Regions from separate parts of the Burkholderia seminalis genome, predicted to be linked through region 3. Evidence: riboswitches for the same ligand, from Rfam matches in the RefSeq annotation. Region 3 holds a riboswitch; each other region holds the start of a gene.

Evidence for each region. A riboswitch is a leader RNA that binds a small molecule or an ion and turns the genes downstream of it on or off. The one in region 3 is predicted to bind cobalamin.
Region 1: linked by a shared signal. The riboswitch ahead of WJ12_RS27980 (TonB-dependent receptor domain-containing protein) and the one ahead of WJ12_RS32490 (CbtB domain-containing protein) in region 3 are both predicted to bind cobalamin.
Region 2: linked by a shared signal. The riboswitch ahead of cobA (uroporphyrinogen-III C-methyltransferase) and the one ahead of WJ12_RS32490 (CbtB domain-containing protein) in region 3 are both predicted to bind cobalamin.

Annotation. Positions count from the first base shown of each region.
Region 1 is NZ_CP013400.1:1,627,264-1,633,065, forward strand. It holds gene WJ12_RS27970 (threo-3-hydroxy-L-aspartate ammonia-lyase) at 1-692, shown strand, start outside; gene WJ12_RS27975 (hypothetical protein) at 809-1,057, shown strand; cobalamin riboswitch at 1,474-1,666, shown strand; gene WJ12_RS27980 (TonB-dependent receptor domain-containing protein) at 1,882-3,810, shown strand; gene WJ12_RS36950 (hypothetical protein) at 3,920-4,255, opposite strand; gene WJ12_RS36955 (TetR-like C-terminal domain-containing protein) at 4,184-4,513, shown strand; gene WJ12_RS27990 (alpha/beta hydrolase) at 4,536-5,531, shown strand; gene WJ12_RS27995 (DUF6331 family protein) at 5,539-5,802, shown strand, end outside.
Region 2 is NZ_CP013398.1:1,813,751-1,819,552, reverse strand. It holds gene cobN (cobaltochelatase subunit CobN) at 1-890, opposite strand, end outside; gene cobW (cobalamin biosynthesis protein CobW) at 897-1,985, opposite strand; cobalamin riboswitch at 2,315-2,580, opposite strand; cobalamin riboswitch at 2,695-2,930, shown strand; gene cobA (uroporphyrinogen-III C-methyltransferase) at 3,041-3,850, shown strand; gene WJ12_RS08195 (cobalamin biosynthesis protein) at 3,847-4,224, shown strand; gene cobO (cob(I)yrinic acid a,c-diamide adenosyltransferase) at 4,259-4,861, shown strand; gene WJ12_RS08185 (cobyrinate a,c-diamide synthase) at 4,864-5,802, shown strand, end outside.
Region 3 is NZ_CP013400.1:2,687,174-2,692,975, reverse strand. It holds gene WJ12_RS32500 (inorganic phosphate transporter) at 1-1,540, opposite strand, end outside; gene WJ12_RS32495 (histidine phosphatase family protein) at 1,681-2,298, opposite strand; cobalamin riboswitch at 2,349-2,487, shown strand; gene WJ12_RS32490 (CbtB domain-containing protein) at 2,521-2,730, shown strand; gene WJ12_RS32485 (CbtA family protein) at 2,744-3,481, shown strand; gene WJ12_RS32480 (LysR family transcriptional regulator) at 3,478-4,386, opposite strand; gene metE (5-methyltetrahydropteroyltriglutamate--homocysteine S-methyltransferase) at 4,515-5,802, shown strand, end outside.

The DNA of each region.
Region 1 (5,802 bases), 1.1 Mb from region 3:
TCGGTATTCCCGCGACGATCGTGATGCCGCAGGATGCGCCGGCCGCGAAGATGGCCGCGACGCGTGGCTACGGTGGCAACGTCGTGACCTACGACCGCTACACCGAGGACCGCGAGCAGATCGGGCGCGATCTTGCGGAACGGCACGGACTCACGCTGGTGCCGCCCTACGACCATCCGGACGTGATCGCCGGCCAGGGCACGGCGGCCAAGGAACTGTTCGACGAAGTCGGCCCGCTCGACGCGGTGTTCGCGCCGCTCGGCGGCGGCGGGCTGCTGTCGGGCACCGCGCTGTCGACCCGCGCGCTGTCGCCGCACGCGAAGTTGTACGGTGTGGAACCCGAAGCCGGCAACGACGGCCAGCAATCGTTCCGGTCCGGCGCGATCGTGCGGATCGACACGCCGCGCACGATCGCCGACGGCGCGCAGACGCAATACCTCGGCAACCTGACGTTCCCGATCCTCCGCCGCGACGTCGACGACATCCTGACCGCGACCGACGCGGAGCTGATCGACTGCATGCGCTTCTTCGCCACCCGTATGAAGATTGTCGTCGAGCCGACCGGCTGCCTGGCGTTCGCCGCCGCGCGACGGATGAAGGACGCGCTGCAGGGCAAGCGCGTGGGCGTCGTGATCAGCGGCGGCAACGTCGATCTCGAGAACTTCTGCGCACTGGTGTCGACGCCGGCCTGAGCGTCGCGGCGCACATGAACATCCTGTCATCCGTGCGCCATGGCACCTTCACGACGCGTTAAGTTTCGCGCCCTAGACTGATGACGTTGCCCGCAGTCAGTCGTGAAGGAGCCACCATGAACACGCACGCGATCGTCGCCGCCGCCCTGGCGGTCGCCTCCCTTCCGGCGTTCGCCCAACCGGGCGCGACGTCATCCGGTTTCCCCGCCGCATCGCCGCACGACGTCGTCGCGCAAGCGATGCACCGCTCGCCCGGCGCGTTGCCGCACGCCGGCTTCGTGCTCGCGAAGATCGATCAGAACAATACGCCGCCCGATCGGGGCGGCGACCCGGGCGGCCGCGCGCACGCCGGCACGCACATGTAACGGCGCGCGCCGGGCGCCGCTGCCGCGCCCGGCCCCGCCGGCAATCAGAACGCCGGCAGCGACGGGTCGCGTGCGGCGAGGATGTCGTCGGTGCGGGCTGTTCCGCGATCTGCAGCTGTTCGGCTGGCCGATCGTGCAACCGCGGCGACCGACCGGCATGCGGCTCGGCGATCCGCGCCGCGACAACGCTGTGCCGCTGCCCGGGCTGCTCAACGCGCCGGCTGACGTCGACCGGACAACCTACGGTTTCGCCTTCGATACGACGCGGCTCGCATGCCGCTTGCCCCTCCCGATTCATCAGACGAGAAACTCGACACCAACACACAAGCGAAAGGATTCGGAAAGCGCTTGCCGGAGAATGACGTTTTTTCGCACCCTCGCGCGGCGCGGCAATTGACGTGCGGGAGCGCACGCCATTACCCTTGCGCGCTGATGGTTCCCAGCGATGGGATCAAAAGGGAACGCAGAACGGGCAACGACTCGAATCTGCGGCTGCCCCCGCAACTGTGAGCGGCGAATCCGTGCCACTGCGCGCCACTGGGAAACCGGGAAGGTCCGCACGGATGACGACCCGCGAGCCAGGAGACCTGCCATCGACCCGAGGTCCAGCAGCCGCACCGGGCGGGGTGTCCCGATGCGCAAGCGCCGCCGTTGGCGGTCGCCCGTTGCATGGACGACCCGACCTCAGGATCCGTCAGATGTCCTTCGTTCCCGAATCCGCTTCCCTGCCGGAAGCGTCGCGCCGACACGCCGTCGGCATGCGCAACCTGCCCGCCCTTCGCTCGCGACCGCCCTACGCGCCACACGCTTTCTCTCGCTGTCTGATGAACCTTCGTTACCTGCTCGCCACATCCGCCGCCACCGCGCTGCTCACCCCGCTCGCCCATGCCGCCGGCGATACCGCGCTCCAGCCGCCCGCCCAGCCCGCGGAAGGCGCCGATCTGCCGACGATCAGCGTGACCGACACGCGGCACCTGCCCGAATCGTTCGACCGGCGCTATGCGTCGACGCAGGTGCTTACGCGAGAAGATCTCGACCGGCTGTCGTCGACCGACCCGAGCATCACGCAGGCGCTCGCGACGCTGCCGGGCGTGACCGTCTCGCAGAGCGGCGGCCCCGGCTCGTCCGCGTCGGTCAGCATCCGCGGCTCGTCGGCCAGCCAGGTCGCCGTGTTCATCGACGGGATCCGGATCGGCTCGCCGACCACCGGCATCGCGCCGTGGGCCGACCTGCCGACCGACGCGTTCGAACGCGTGGAAGTGATTTCGGGCCCGGCCGCCGCATCGTTCGGCAGCAACGCGATGGGCGGCGTCGTGCAGCTCTTCACGCGCCGCGCCGCCAACCGGCCGAACCAGACCACCGTGTCGTTCGGCGGCGGATCGAACAAGACGTTCGACACGCAGTTCCGCACGTCGGGCACCCTGCCGTCGACAGGGCCGCTGGCCGCGCTCGGCGGTGTCACCTACTCGCTGGGGCTGCACGACTACAACACGGCCGGCATCGATGCGACGCGGCCCTTCTTCTACGGTCACGAAGCCGGCCGCAATCCGTATCACGCGCAGGATCTCGATGCGCGGCTCGGCTATGCGCGCGACAACTGGTCGATCTCGACGTTCGCGCTGTATCACCGCTCCGACCTGTCCTACGACAACAGCGGCTATGCGAATCGCGAGCTCGATCACCAGCTGACGACCGGCGTCGCATTTCATCTCGACATCACGCCCGATACGCAGTTCGACCAGTCGTTCGGTTATGCGAACGACCGCCAGTTCATCTACGCGGACAATCCGGCCCTCGCAACCGACCAGATCAATTCGCAGCGCATCAGCACGTCGACGTCGCTGACCCATCAGGCGCACGGGTTCCGCCTGTTCGGCCTGCCGCTGTCGGGCGAAACGAAGCTCGCCTACGATTTCACGCGCGAACAGGCATTCCTGCCGATCGACGCGCCCGGCGGCATACCGACGCGCAACGACTCGGCGTTTTCGCTGCATCAGTCGGCCACGCTCGGCAGCGTGACGCTGTTCCTCGCGGGGCGTCGCGAGATCATCGCCGGGCAAGGCGTGAACACCGGCAACGCCGCGCTGTCGTGGACGATCACGCCGGTCTACACCGCGCGCGTGTCGTACGGCAACGCATTCCGCCTGCCGAGTTTCAACGACCTGTACTACCCCGGCTACGGCAATCCGAACCTCAGCCCGGAACGCAGCACGTCGGTCGAGGCCGCGCTCGACGCGAACACGTCGTACGGCACGTTCTCGGCGGCGGTCTACGACACGCACGTCAACAACCTGATCGCGTACAACCCGGCAACGTTCTCGCCGATGAACATCGGCCGCTCGCACATCCGCGGCATCGACCTGTCGTACAAGGGGACGATCGGCCGCTCGACGCCGGTGAGTCTGGCCGTCGGCCTCCTGAATCCGCAGGACGAGACCAACCAGACCTGGCTCAACCGCCGGCCGCGTCAGACGGTCAGCCTCAGCGTCGACCACACGTGGGACGAACTGAAGCTCCACGCGCTGAGCACGGGCGCATCGCTGCTCTACGGCGGCACGACGTTCGACGACCCGGCCAACACGACGTATCTGCCGTCGTACCTGACGGTGAGCCTGCGCGCGTCGTACCGGATCAATTCGCACCTGACGGTGTCGGCGTCGCTGTCGAACCTGTTCGACCGGCAATACATGACCGCGTACGGCTACAACACGCTCGGCCGCACCGCGTTCGGCAAGGTCACCTACACGTTCTGACGACCGGTCGCCCCGGCGCCTGCGTCGCGGGCGCCGGGGCGGATCGGCGTGGCCGGCGGCGTACGGGAAATTGACTTCGCGGCAAAAACTAATAGAATTAGTTTTTTGACTAATTTCCATAGCATTCGTCACGGCGCGTGCCGGCATTACCGTAGACAAACTCGTCGAAGCCGGCGCGCGGCTCGCCGACGAAACCGGCTTCGAGCCGCTCACCGGCGCGGCGCTCGCGCGGCATTTCGGCGTCAAGCTGGCCAGCCTGTATTCCCATGTCCCGAGTTTCGACGATCTCAAGAGCCGGATCGCGCTGTTCGCGCTGCAGGAGCTGGCCGATCGCGCCGCCGATGCGCTGGCCGACCGCACCGGCAAGGATGCGCTGACCGCGCTCGCGAACGTCTATCGCGACTATGCGCGCGCACACCCCGGTCGCTTTGCGGCCGCGCGCCATCCGGTGAGCCCCGAGCGCGCCGCCGAAAGCGCGGGCGGGCGGCTCGTCAGGATGACCTCGGCCGTGCTGCGCAGCTACGACCTGCCGGAAGCCGAGCAGGCCCATGCGATCCGCCTGCTCGGCGGCTTCTTCATGGGCTACGTGACGCTCGAAGGCGCCGGCGGTTTCTCGCACGGCACACCGGATTCCGACGCATCGTGGTCGCGCAGCCTCGATGCGCTCGACGTGATGCTGCGCCACTGGCCTTCGGCCGCTTGACGGGCCTGATGGAATTCAAGCGATGAACGACAAACCCGATGGCGTCGTGCTGCCGAGCCGCGTCGTGCCCTTCCCCACCTCGATCAGCGACGAAGCGCGAGCCGCGTTGCAACGCCTGGTCGGCGACGACGGCGTGCCGCTGAATGCGCTGCACGTGATGCCCGCGCCCGACGATGTCGACGCGTGGATGCGCGTGAAGGCGGCCGCCGACGCGCATTACACAGCCGCGGTCGGGCAACTGGCCGGCCATCTGCGTTCGAGCGTCGAGACGATCCGGGCCGGCGATGCGGACCTGCACGTCGCGACGCCCGAAGCGGCCGCTTCCGACGAATGCGCGTACATCGACCTGCATGGCGGCGCGCTGATCGTCGGCGGCGGCACCGCATGCCGCGCCGGCGCACAGATGCATGCCGACCGCCTGGGCGTTCGCTGCTACGGCGTCGATTACCGCATGCCGCCCGAGCATCCGTATCCGGCCGCGCTCGACGATTGCATCGCGGCCTATGCGTTCGTGCTGGCGCGCCACGCGCCGGAAAACATCGTCATCGGCGGCCGCTCGGCCGGCGGCAATCTCGCGGCCGCGATGGTGCTGCGTGCCCGCGACGAAGGCTTGCCGCTGCCGGCCGCGCTCGTCCTGCTGTCGCCGGAAGCCGATCTGACCGAATCCGGCGACAGCTTCGAGACCAACCGGCTCGTCGACGTCGTGCTGCCGGCGTCGCTGATGCCGAACAACCTGCTCTACGCGAACGGCGCCGATCTCGCGCATCCGTATCTGTCGCCGCTGTTCGGCGATTTCTCGGCCGGCTTCCCGCCGACGTTCATCCAGAGCGGTACGCGCGACCTGTTCCTGTCGAACGCGGTTCGCCTGCACCGCGCGTTGCGGCGCGCGCAAGTGCCGACCGAACTGCATGTGTTCGAAGGCATGCCGCACGGCGGGTTCATGGGCGCGCCGGAGGATATCGAACTCACCCGGGAGATCGCACGCTTCATGCATGCCCATTTCCGGGCCCTGAATTGAGCCGGCGATGAACGGAAAACCGCACAAGGACGACATCAGCATCGGCAAGGATCGCTGGATCGAAGTCGGCGATCTGGCGGGCGGCCAGGGGCGCGCGGTCGAAATCGACCCGCATCTGACCGCGGTCATGCCGTTGCTCGATGCGCTGGAGACGAACTGCGTCGCCGGATGCTGCGGCATCGACGCGTTCGGTTTCTGGCCGGACGAAATCGCCACGGCGCTCGACCGGTGGCCGCCCGATGCGCCGGCTCGGCTCGCCGACGATCTGTTG
Region 2 (5,802 bases), on a different replicon from region 3:
CCGCCGGACAGGATCACCTGCAGCACCGGTGCGTCGCCGGCGAGCACGTCGTGTTCGGGGCTGTCGATCGCGCCGGCCGCGAACGCGGTCGTGTTCAATACGAGCGCGACGCCGTGCGTGTCGCAAAGTTGCGTGATGACTTCGCGGCTCACTGCATCCTTCAGCGACGTCACCGCGATCGGCAACGGATTCAGCCCCTCGGCGATCAGTGCGTCGGCCAGCGCGTCGAACACGGCCGTGTTCGCGGCCTGCCAGTGCGCGCGATAGAACAGGATCGCGACGACGGGCGCGCCGGGCGTCCAGCGCGGCCGCCAGTCGTCGACGCTCGCGCGGTCGCGCGCCGGGTGATACAGCGCGGCGGCCGGCAGCGGGCGCGGCGGCTCGGGTTCGGCGCCGAAACCGAGCGTATGGAACGCGATGCTGCGCAGCAGCGCGTCGGCATTGTGCACGCCGCCCTCGCGCAGATAGCGCCACCACAGCCGGCACAGCGCCGGCGTGACGGTGCTCTTCGCGACGAGGTTCGGATCTTCCTGCAGGTCGCCCGAGAACATCGCGAGCTGCTGCCCGCGCTTCGACGCGAGCGACACGGCCTGCTCGATCCCGTACGGCCAGTACGCTTCGCCGCCGAGATGATCGATCACGACCGTCTTCGCATGACGCAGCACGTCGTCGACGTAGAAATCGACGGACGCCGGCTGCCGCAGGAACGTGACGTTCGCGAGCCGCACGCTCGGGAACCCGGCCGGCAACCGCGGCACGACGCTCGCGAGCAGCGACAGCGTCGTGTCGGCCGAACTCAGGATCACGATGTCGGCCGGCTGCTGGTCGATCCGGACGACGCCCTGCGTATCGTCGACGAAGCCGCCCGGCGTGGTGCGCAGCAGATGCATCGTGCGTTACGCCTGTTGCGGCTCGGCCGCGCACGCGGCGTCGAACGCGCGTTGCAGCGCGGCCGCGTCGAGATCCTCGCCGATCAGCACGAAGCGGCTCGCGCGCGTTTCGCCGTCCTGCCAGCGTCGGTCGAAATAGCTGTCGAAGCGGCGGCCGACGCCCTGGATCACGAGCCGCATCGGCGCGCCGGGCAGCGCGGCGAACCCTTTCGCGCGGTAGATCGTGTGCGCTTCGACCACGCGCTGCAGCGCGGCGATCGTCGCCTCGCGCGTGCCGGCGTCGCCGGACACGACCACCGAGTCGAAATCGTCGTGATGGTGATCGTGATCACCGTCGTCGGCCGAGCCGTGATGATCGTGACGCAGGTGGATCGTTTCTTCCGATGCCGATTCGAGGCCGAGCAGCATCGCGAGATCGAGCTCGCCGCGCGTCGCGCGCACGATCTTCACCTGCGGCGGAATCTCGTCGCGGATCGCGGTTTCGATCCGGGCGAATTCCGCGTCGCCGACCAGATCGGCCTTGTTCACGATCACCAGATCGGCCGACGACAGCTGATCGGCGAACAGTTCGTGCAGCGGCGATTCGTGGTCGAGGTTCGGATCGGCGCGGCGCTGCGCGTCGACGGCCTGCGGGTTTTCCGCGAACTGGCCGCTCGCGGCGGCCGGCCCGTCGACCACGGTCACGACCGCGTCGACCGTGAAGCTGTTGCGGATCGTCGGCCAGTTGAACGCCTGCACGAGCGGCTTCGGCAGCGCGAGGCCCGATGTCTCGATCAGCACGTGGTCGATGTCCGCGCGCCGTTCGACGAGCGCCTCCATCACCGGGTAGAACTCTTCCTGCACGGTGCAGCACAGGCAGCCGTTCGCGAGTTCGTACAGCTGGCCCGACGCTTCGCCCTGCGCGCCGTCGGCGTCCTCGCAGCCGATGCCGCAGCCCTTGAGGATCTCGCCGTCGATGCCGAGCTCGCCGAATTCGTTGACGATCACCGCGATGCGGCGGCCCGCGGCGTGCTGCAGGATGTGGCGCATCAGCGTCGTCTTGCCGCTGCCGAGAAAGCCCGTGACGATCGTGACGGGAAGCTTGCGTAGGGTCATGGTAGGTCCGGTGTCGAAGAGGGAATCAGGACGGGATCGTCGCGTTGGCGGCGGCGAGGCCATTCATCGGGCGACGCGCAGGCAGACCGCCGCGCGATCCGCGCGAACAACCGCGCGACGGGCGGAACAACGAATCGGACATGGTGCTTCCTTGCGAACGGTCGACATCGTGAATGCCAACACGGCTGCCGCCGGCCCTGCCCGCGCCGCCTGCCGTTCGCCGTCCCGGCCCGGCGCGTTCGCGCGGGGGGCTGATCGGCGGAGGAAGCGGAACACCCCGGGCGTCGGGCCTGCTGCGGCCGTGGACGATGCGCCGCCTCCCCGCGGCGCTGAACCCCAACGTTTAGGCCGGTATCCGGGCTGGCGAACACGCCGCTTCGCCTTCCCGGATGCGCGCGGCATCCAGTGGCGGTCGTCCGCCTGCACGCGGCAGGCGGCGAAGCGGCGCTGCATCGCGCTCGCGCGCGACACGTTCGCTTACCGTTGCGGGGGCAGCACAGGTTGGCTCGACTGCGGTGCAGGCAGGCTCCCTGTTTCCCGTTTAACTGCGCGCGCCGGAGCGGCACGCGCGAGCACCAAAACGCGTGCGAGTGTAGGCGGCGGGGCCGGGAGCGTCAAGGCGGCACGGGGCGCCGGACTGCGTTGCGCACCGCCGGCGCACCGTGCCGGAGGCCGGCCGTGGCCGGTTCGCGCGGGCGAACCGCTGTGCTATCGTATGCGCCGCGTTCGGTGCTCGCATGCGCATTCCGTGCATGCAGTTAAACGGGAAACAGGAGGCGGACGACCGCCCGGCCTGTGCTGTCCCCGCAACGGTACGCCGCCCGCGCGCCGCGCTCCCCGCGCACGCGCCCAGGCCGCCCGCGATGCCACTGCCCTTCACCGGGCGGGAAGGCTGCGGCCTGGCAAGCGGCCAGCCCGGATACCGGCCGACGCAAGGGGCGAGCCCAATGCTCGCCGAACGCCCGATCCGCGGGGGACGGATGGGGTGCGCATTCCGCCCGCGTCCGCGCGGGCTTCGTCCGATCCGTCATGCACTGCCTGCCCGCCGGCCGCCGATGTGCCGCCCGCCTGTTCCTTTCCACTGTTTCGACACGGTGCGTGCCGTGCCGCGTGCGATGAGCCGCGCGTGGCTCATCGGCGCCGGCCCCGGCGACGCCGACCTGCTGACGCTCAAGGCCGTGCGTGCGATCGGCGCGGCCGACGTGCTGCTCGTCGACGATCTCGTGAATCCCGACGTGCTGCGCCATGCACGCGCCGATGCGCAGGTCGAGCACGTCGGCAAGCGCGGCGGCCATGCGTCGACGCCGCAGGAAGCGATCGTCGCCGCGATGCTCGCGCACTTGCGGGCGGGCCGCAGCGTCGCGCGGCTCAAGGGCGGCGATCCGTTCGTGTTCGGCCGCGGCGGCGAGGAACTGGCCGCGCTGGGCGCGGCGGGTTTTGCGGTCGAGATCGTGAACGGCATCACCGCAGGCATTGCCGCGCCGGCCGCGCTCGGCATCCCGGTCACGCAGCGCGGCGCCGCGCAGGGCGTGATCTTCGTCACGGGCCACGGCGCGGGCGCCGACGAGCCCGACTGGCGCGCGCTCGCGGCCACGCGCATGACGATCGTGATCTACATGGGCATCCGCCGGCTCGACGCGATCACCGCCGCGCTGCGCGGCGGCGGCCTGCCCGGCGATACGCCGTGCGCGGCGATCGAGCATGCGACCCGCCCCGAGCAGCGGCAGGTCCTCGCGACGCTCGACACGCTCGTCGAACGCGTCGGCGCAACCGGCATCGGTTCACCGGCCATCGTCGTGATCGGCCGCGTCGCGGCGCTTGCCGACGATCCGGCCGTGCGTGCGGCGCTCGGCGGCCGCGCATGATGCGCGTCGCGCTCGGCATCGGTTTTCGCGCGGGCGTCACGGCCGCGCAGCTCGATGCCGCGATCCGTGCGGCGCTGGCGCGTTACCCGGCCGCCGAACCGGCGCTCGTCGCGACGCTCGCCGACAAGGCGTGTGCGCGGGCGCTGCGCATGCTGTGCGCGCGCCGCGGCTGGCCGCTCGTCGCGTTCGACGCGGCGCAGCTGGCGAGCCGTCCCGAACTGGCCGCGAGCGGCCCGTCGGACGCCGCGCTGGCGCGCTTCGGGGTGGCGGGCGTGGCCGAACCCTGCGCGCAGCTCGCGGCGCCGCATGGCCGGCTGCTGGGCCCCAAATCCATCCGGGACGGCGTGACGGTTGCCCTCGCCGGCCCGCTCTGAACCCTTTGTTTCGCTTTCGACAGGACGATTTCCGATGAAGACCGATGCCGAATCCCATCAGCGGATGACCGAACGCCGCCGCGCCGGCCACGAGAAGAAGCAGGCCGCCGCCACCCTGGAAAAGGGCCTGCTGATCGTCAATACCGGCAACGGCAAGGGCAAGAGCACGGCCGCGTTCGGCATGGCCGTGCGCGTGCTCGGCCACGGCATGCGGCTCGGTGTCGTGCAGTTCATCAAGGGCGCGCTGCATACGTCCGAGCGCGACTTTCTCGGCGCGGTCGCGGAATGCGATTTCGTGACGATGGGCGACGGCTATACGTGGAACACGCAGAACCGCGACGCCGATATCGCGACCGCGCGCAAGGGCTGGGACGAGGCGCGCCGGATGATCGAGAGCGGCGACTACCGGATGGTGATCCTCGACGAGCTGAACACCGTGCTGAAGTATGAATACCTGCCGCTCGACGAAGTGCTCGCGACGCTCGTCGCGCGTCCCGCTTCGGTGCACGTCGTCGTCACGGGGCGGCACGCGCCCGATGCGCTGATCGACGCGGCCGACCTCGTCACCGAAATGCGGCTCGTCAAGCACCCGTACAAGGAGCAAGGCGTGAAGGCGCAGCGCGGCGTGGAGTTCTGAGCGTGCCGGCCTGCCCCGCGCTGTTCGTCAGCGCACCCGCGTCGGGCCAGGGCAAGACGTCGGTGACGGCCGGTCTTGCACGGCTGCACCGCCGGCTCGGCCGCCGCGTACGCGTGTTCAAGACCGGGCCCGACTTTCTCGATCCGATGCTGCTCGAGCGCGCGAGCGGCGCGCCCGTGCATGCGCTCGATCTCGGGATGGTCGGCGAAACCGGCTGCCGCGCGCTGCTCGCCGATGCCGCGCGCGACGCGGATCTGATCCTGATCGAAGGCGTGATGGGGCTGTTCGACGGCACGCCGAGCAGCGCCGATCTCGCGGCCGCGTTCGGCGTCCCGGTCGTCGCGGTGATTTCGGCGAAGGCGATGGCGCAGACATTCGCGGCGATCGCGTTCGGGCTCGCCCGGTTCAGGCCGACACTGCCGTTTCACGGCGTGCTGGCAAACCGCGTCGGCTCCGCGCGGCATGCGGAACTGCTGCAACAGGCGCTGCCCGGCGACCTCCGCTGGCTCGGACACGTGCCGGCCGATGCGGGCATCACGCTGCCGGAGCGGCATCTCGGCCTGCATCAACCGGCCGACATCGACGATCTCGACGCGCGGCTCGAGCGCGCGGCCGACGTGCTCGCGCGGACGGCGCTCGCCGAATTGCCGCCGGCCGTCGCGTTCGCGGCACCGGACGCCGCGGCGCCGCTGCCGCGCGTGCTTGCGGGCAAGCGGATCGCCGTCGCACGCGATGCGGCGTTCTCGTTCATCTATCCGGCGAACCTCGCGCTGCTGGATGCGCTCGGTGCGGCGTTGCGGTTCTTCTCGCCACTCGCCGACGAACCGGTGCCCGACGATTGCGACGCGCTGTTCCTGCCGGGCGGTTATCCGGAATTGCATGCGGCGACGCTCGCGGCGAATGCCGGGACCGCGCGGACGATTCGCACGCACGCGGCGGCC
Region 3 (5,802 bases):
CCGGCAGCGTCAGCACCCACGCGAGCACGAGGCTGCGCACCGTGCTCCATTGCAGTCCGGAGCCGTTCGCCGCCATCGTGCCCGCGACACCCGACGACAATACGTGGGTCGTCGACACGGGCAGGCCGTACACGTCGGCGGCGCCGATCGTCAGCATCGCGACGAGTTCGGCCGATGCGCCCTGTCCATACGTCAGATGCTGCTTGCCGATTTTTTCGCCGACGGTCACGACGATCCGCTTCCAGCCGACCATCGTGCCGAGGCCCAGCGCGATCGCGACGGCGACCTTCACCCAGGTCGGAATGAACTTGGTCGCGTGGTCTAGCTGCTTGCGATAGTTGTCGATCGCGAGCTTGTCGTCGGCGGCGAACGCGGGCTGACCGGACTTCTCGATCAGGCGGATGGCTTCGGAGACGAGATACATCGTGTTGCGCACGTTGTCGACGTCGCGCTGCGGCACGGCCGCCATCGAGCCCGACGCGCCGACCGCGGTCGCGAGCGACGTCGACAGTTGCTGCACGGCCGGCAGCACGGCGGGCGTCAGTTCGCGATGCTGAACGTAGTGCTCGACGTCGGCGCGCGGGTTCGCGGACGGCGCGACGCCGTTCGTGTACTTGCCGAACGTCGCGGCCGCCTGGTTCGCGACCGCCACGAAGGTTTGCGATTCGGCCGGCGTGACGGCCTTGTTCAGCGCATACGCGGTCGGCACCGTGCCGATCAGGATCAGCATGATGAGGCCCATCCCTTTCTGTCCGTCGTTCGACCCGTGTGCGAACGACACGCCCGTGCAGGTCAGGATCAGCAGGCAGCGAATCCAGAACGGCGGCGGCTGATCCTTCGGCGGCTCCTTGTACAGCTCGGGAATCCGCACGAGCGCTTTCAGCACGAGCAGCAGCAGCGCCGCGCACAGGAAGCCGACGATCGGCGAGACCAGCAGCGACTTGCCGACGCCGAGCGCCTGACCCCAGTCGACGCCGCTCGTGCCGGACGGCCCGTGCATCAGCTGGTTCATCAGCCCGACGCCGATGATCGACCCGATCAGCGTATGCGAGCTCGACGAGGGCAACCCGAAATACCAGGTCGCGAGGTTCCACACGATCGCGGCGATCAGCAGCGCGAACACCATCGCGAAGCCCGCCCCGCTGCCGACCTGCAGGATCAGCTCGACGGGCAGCAACTGCAGGATCCCGAACGCGACGGCGCCGCTCGAGACCATCACGCCGAGGAAGTTCCACATGCCCGACCAGATCACCGCGACGTTCGGCGTCAGCGAATGCGTATAGATCACGGTGGCGACCGCATTCGCGGTGTCGTGGAAGCCGTTGACGAATTCGAAGCCGAGCGCGATCAGCAATGCCGCGCCGAGCAACAGGTACGGAAACAGCGAGCCTTCGCGGACCGGCGACAGATCGTCGAACAGGTGCGTGCCGATATAGAGGGCGCCGAGCACGAGCACCAGCAGGAACACGGCATAGCCGATCTGCCTGGTACGTTCGATGGAGCCGGCGTTGTTCGGGGCGGACGAAGCAGGTTGATTCATGACGGCATCTCGTGAGGGAACCGCGTCCGATCCTAGCGGTGACCAGCAGTCAGTTTGATGACAGTCGGGACCACGAACGGTGTGTCTTACGGGATGTAAGCTGATTGGCCGAATGCTCGGCGCTGCGTCGCCCTGATCGCTCACATAGTGGGCGCAACGGTGGTTGACGCACCGGCGTCGCGTCGGTCGTCATCCGGCGCGACCCATGACCAGCCGTCCGGCGAAGCGGCGAACGTCGTGCATGACAGCGGCGCGATGTCGAGACGCGCGGCCGCCGCCGGATCCATCCGCAGCACATGCGCGAGGGCCGCACGGACGAGCGGCGCGTGCGTGATCGCGATCACGTCGCGACCAGGCGGCAGCGCGTTCAACCATGTGCCGACCCGATGCGCGGCGGCTGCGAACGATTCGCCGCCGTGCGGCGAGGCGGACGGATCGCCGATCCACGCGGCAAGTTCGCCCGGCAGATCGCGTGCGAGGTCGCTCAGGCGCTTGCCGCGCCAGTTGCCGTAGTCGATGTCGCGCAGCGCGTCGTCGACGTCGGCGCGCAGCCCGAGCGCATCGGCGGTCTGCCGCGCACAGCATGCGGGGCTGCACAGCACGACGAGCGATCCGCCGGCGCGTGACCACCGGCCGCGCCACGCGGCAGCTTCGGCGCGCCCGCGCGCGTCGAGCGGATCGTCGTCGGGGAACGTGCCGGTGCGCATCGCCCGGGTCGATGCGTGTGCGATCAGGCGCAACGAGGCATGCAGGGTCATGTCGATGGTCGGATGATCCGGAACGGGACGTGATTGTCACCGCGCGATCACTTCAATACGCGCCCGTTCGCGCGTACAATTCGCCCGATACGAAACGCGGAAGCCGGTGCAATTCCGGCGCGGTCGCGCCACTGTAACCGGAGAATCGACGATCCCGGAAGCCAGACCTGCCTTCGTACCCATCCATCATTTGTCGGGGCGCGATTCCCCTGAGGTGCATCCATGAGCGAAGCAGTGCTGAAGCCGGCGGTCGTGCCGGCCCCCATCCCCGTCCGTGAACTGTTGCCCTGGGCCGTATTCGTCGGCCTGATCCTGTTGCTCGCCCTGTATTTCGTCGGCGCGGAACAAGGCGCGACGTCGCTCGTGCCGGGCATGTATGTCCACGAGTTCGTCCACGACGGCCGCCATCTGCTCGGCTTTCCCTGCCACTGACGCGGAGCACACGATGGTCGGAAAGCTGCTCATGCGCGGGATGCTCGCAGGCATCGCCGCGGGTCTCATCACGTTCGGTTTCGCGAAAATCGTCGGCGAACCGCAAGTCGATCGGGCGATCTCCCTTGAAGAAAAACTCGATGCCGCCAAGGGCGACGAGCCCGGGCACGATCACGATCACGAGGTCGAACTGGTCAGCCGCCACACCCAGGCCGGTCTCGGCCTGCTGACGGGCGTCGTGACCTATGGCGCGGCTTTCGGCGGACTGTTCTCGCTGGTCTTTGCCTATGCGTACGGGCGCGGCGGCCGCCTGCCGGCACGGCAGCTCGCCGCGTGGCTCGCGCTGGCGGCGTTCATCGCCCTCGTGATCGTGCCGAACATCAAGTACCCGGCCAATCCGCCGGCGGTCGGCGACCCCGATACGATCGGCCAGCGCACGGGCCTGTTCTTCCTGATGATCGCGATCTCGATCGCGACGATGGTGTTCTCGGTCGGCGTGCGCCGCCACCTGCTGGCGAAGCTCGGTCAATGGAACGCGTCGATCGTCGCGGGCCTCGTGTTCGTCGCGATCATCGCGGCCGTGCAGCTGGGGTTGCCGTCGTTCGACGAGGTACCGGCCGCATTCCCGGCTGCCTTGCTGTGGAAGTTCCGCGTCGCCGCGCTCGGGATGCAGGCGATCATGTGGACGACGATCGGCCTGCTGTTCGGTGCCTGGGTCGAACGCAGCGAACGCATCGCGATGCGCGCCTAGCGCAGCATGCGCGGCGCGCTCCACGTCGATTCGCGCGCCAGCGCGACGAACGCGGCCAGATAGTCGATCGATGCATCCGCCTCGCGGATGCCGAGGAAGATCTGCTTCGCGATTCCCTTCTTGCCGAGCTTGACCGGCACGACCGGCATCCGGTCGGCGTACTCGTCGGCCAGCCATCTCGGCAGCGCGGCCACGCCGCGCCCGCTCGCCACCATCTGCAGCATGATGTCGGTCGTCTCGATCGACTTGTGCCGCCTCGGCACGATGCCGGCCGGCGTCAGGAACTGGTTGTAGATGTCGAGCCGGTCGGTTTCGACGGGGTACGTGATCAGGATCTCGTCGGTCAGCTGCTCGGGCGTGACGTAGTCGGCGTTCGCGAACCGGTGCGAGTCGGCGACCACCAGCACCTGCTCGTAATCGAACACGGGATCGAAGCGCAACCCCGGCTTGTTCAACGGGTCGGGTGTCACGAGCACGTCGACGTCATGGCCGAACAGCGCGCCGATGCCGCCGAACTGGAAGCGCTGCTTCACGTCCACGTCGACGTCGGGCCAGCGCGACAGGTACGGCGACACGACCTTCAGCAGCCACTGGTAGCACGGGTGGCATTCCATCCCGATGCGCAGCGTGCCGCGCTCGCCCTTCGCGTACTGCTTCATCCGCTCCTCGGCGAGTTCGAACTGCGGCAGCAGCCGGTTCGCCAGTTTCAGCAGGTAGTGCCCGCCCTGCGTGAGCCGCAGGCCGCGGCCTTCGCGGTCCCAGATCGGCGTGCCGAGCTGCTGCTCGATCTTCCGGACGGTATGGCTGAGCGCCGATTGCGTGAGGTGCAGCGCATTGGCGGCCGCGGTCAGCGAGCCCTGGCGCTCGACTTCACGAATGACGACGAGATGGAATCGTTCCAGCATGGATGGGGGGCACGCAATGAATGCATGAACAACTTTAATGGATGAATGAAATAATGCCATTTTATTTCATGTGTTGAAATCCCTATGATGGCTGCCGGATCTTCAATTTTTCTCTGGACGGCAGCTTCATGGTCACGACACACAATCTCGGTTTCCCGCGCATCGGCGCGAAGCGCGAACTCAAGTTCGGTCTCGAGCGCTACTGGAAGGGCGAATCGTCGCGCGACGCGCTGAAGGCGCTCGGCGCCGAGCTGCGCCGGCGCCACTGGCACGATCAGCGCGACCTGGACCTGGCGCCGATCGGCGATTTCTCGTTCTACGACCAGGTGCTCGACATGAGCTTCACGCTCGGCAATCTGCCGAAGCGCGTGCAGGACTTCCACGGTGACGCGCTCGACAACGCCTTCCGCGTCGCGCGCGGCCGGTCGGCGCAATCGGCTGAAGAACACGCGGCGTGCTGCGGCGGCGTCGCGGCCAGTGAAATGACGAAGTGGTTCGATACGAACTACCACTACATCGTCCCGGAATTCCACGCCGACACGAACTTCTCGCTCGATCCGTCGCGCCTGCTGCAGCAACTGGCCGAGGCGACCGCGCAGGGCGTGAACGCGAAGCCGGTGATCCTCGGCCCCGTCACGTACCTGTGGCTCGGCAAGGCGAAGGACGATTCCGATCGCCTCGCGCTGCTGCCGAAGCTGCTGCCCGTGTACGGCGCGCTGCTCGACACGCTGACCGCGCAGGGCGTCGAATGGGTGCAGATCGACGAGCCGATTCTCGTGACCGAACTCGATGCCGAATGGCGCCAGGCCTTCCGCACCGCCTACGCGGTGCTGGAAACGCGCCGCATCAAGCTGCTGCTCGCGACGTACTTCGGCCAGCTTCAGGACAACCTGACGCTCGCGGCGTCGCTGCCGGTCGACGGCCTGCATGTCGACGCGATCAACGCCCGCGCCGAAATCGACGCGCTGGTTCGTGAGCTGCCGGCCGAACGCGTGCTGTCGGTGGGCGCGATCAACGGCCGCAACATCTGGAAGACGGACCTGAATGCGACGCTCGACTGGCTCGAGCCGCTCGCGAAGCAGCTCGGCGATCGCCTGTGGCTCGCGCCGTCGTGCTCGCTGCTGCACGTGCCGGTCGATCTCGCGAGCGAGGACAAGCTCGATGCGGAAATCCGTTCGTGGCTCGCGTTCGCGCTGCAGAAGCTCGATGAGCTGAAGGTGCTCGCGACCGCGCTGAACGAGGGCCGCGACAAGGTGGCCGGGGCGCTCGCCGCGAACGCCGCCGCGATCGCTTCGCGCCGCCGCTCGCCGCGCGTGAACAATCCGGCGGTGAAGGCCGCGATCGCGCGTATCGATGCGCAGCTCGGCAACCGCGCGAGCCCGTATCCGCAGCGTGCGTCGAAGCAGTCGGCGCGCC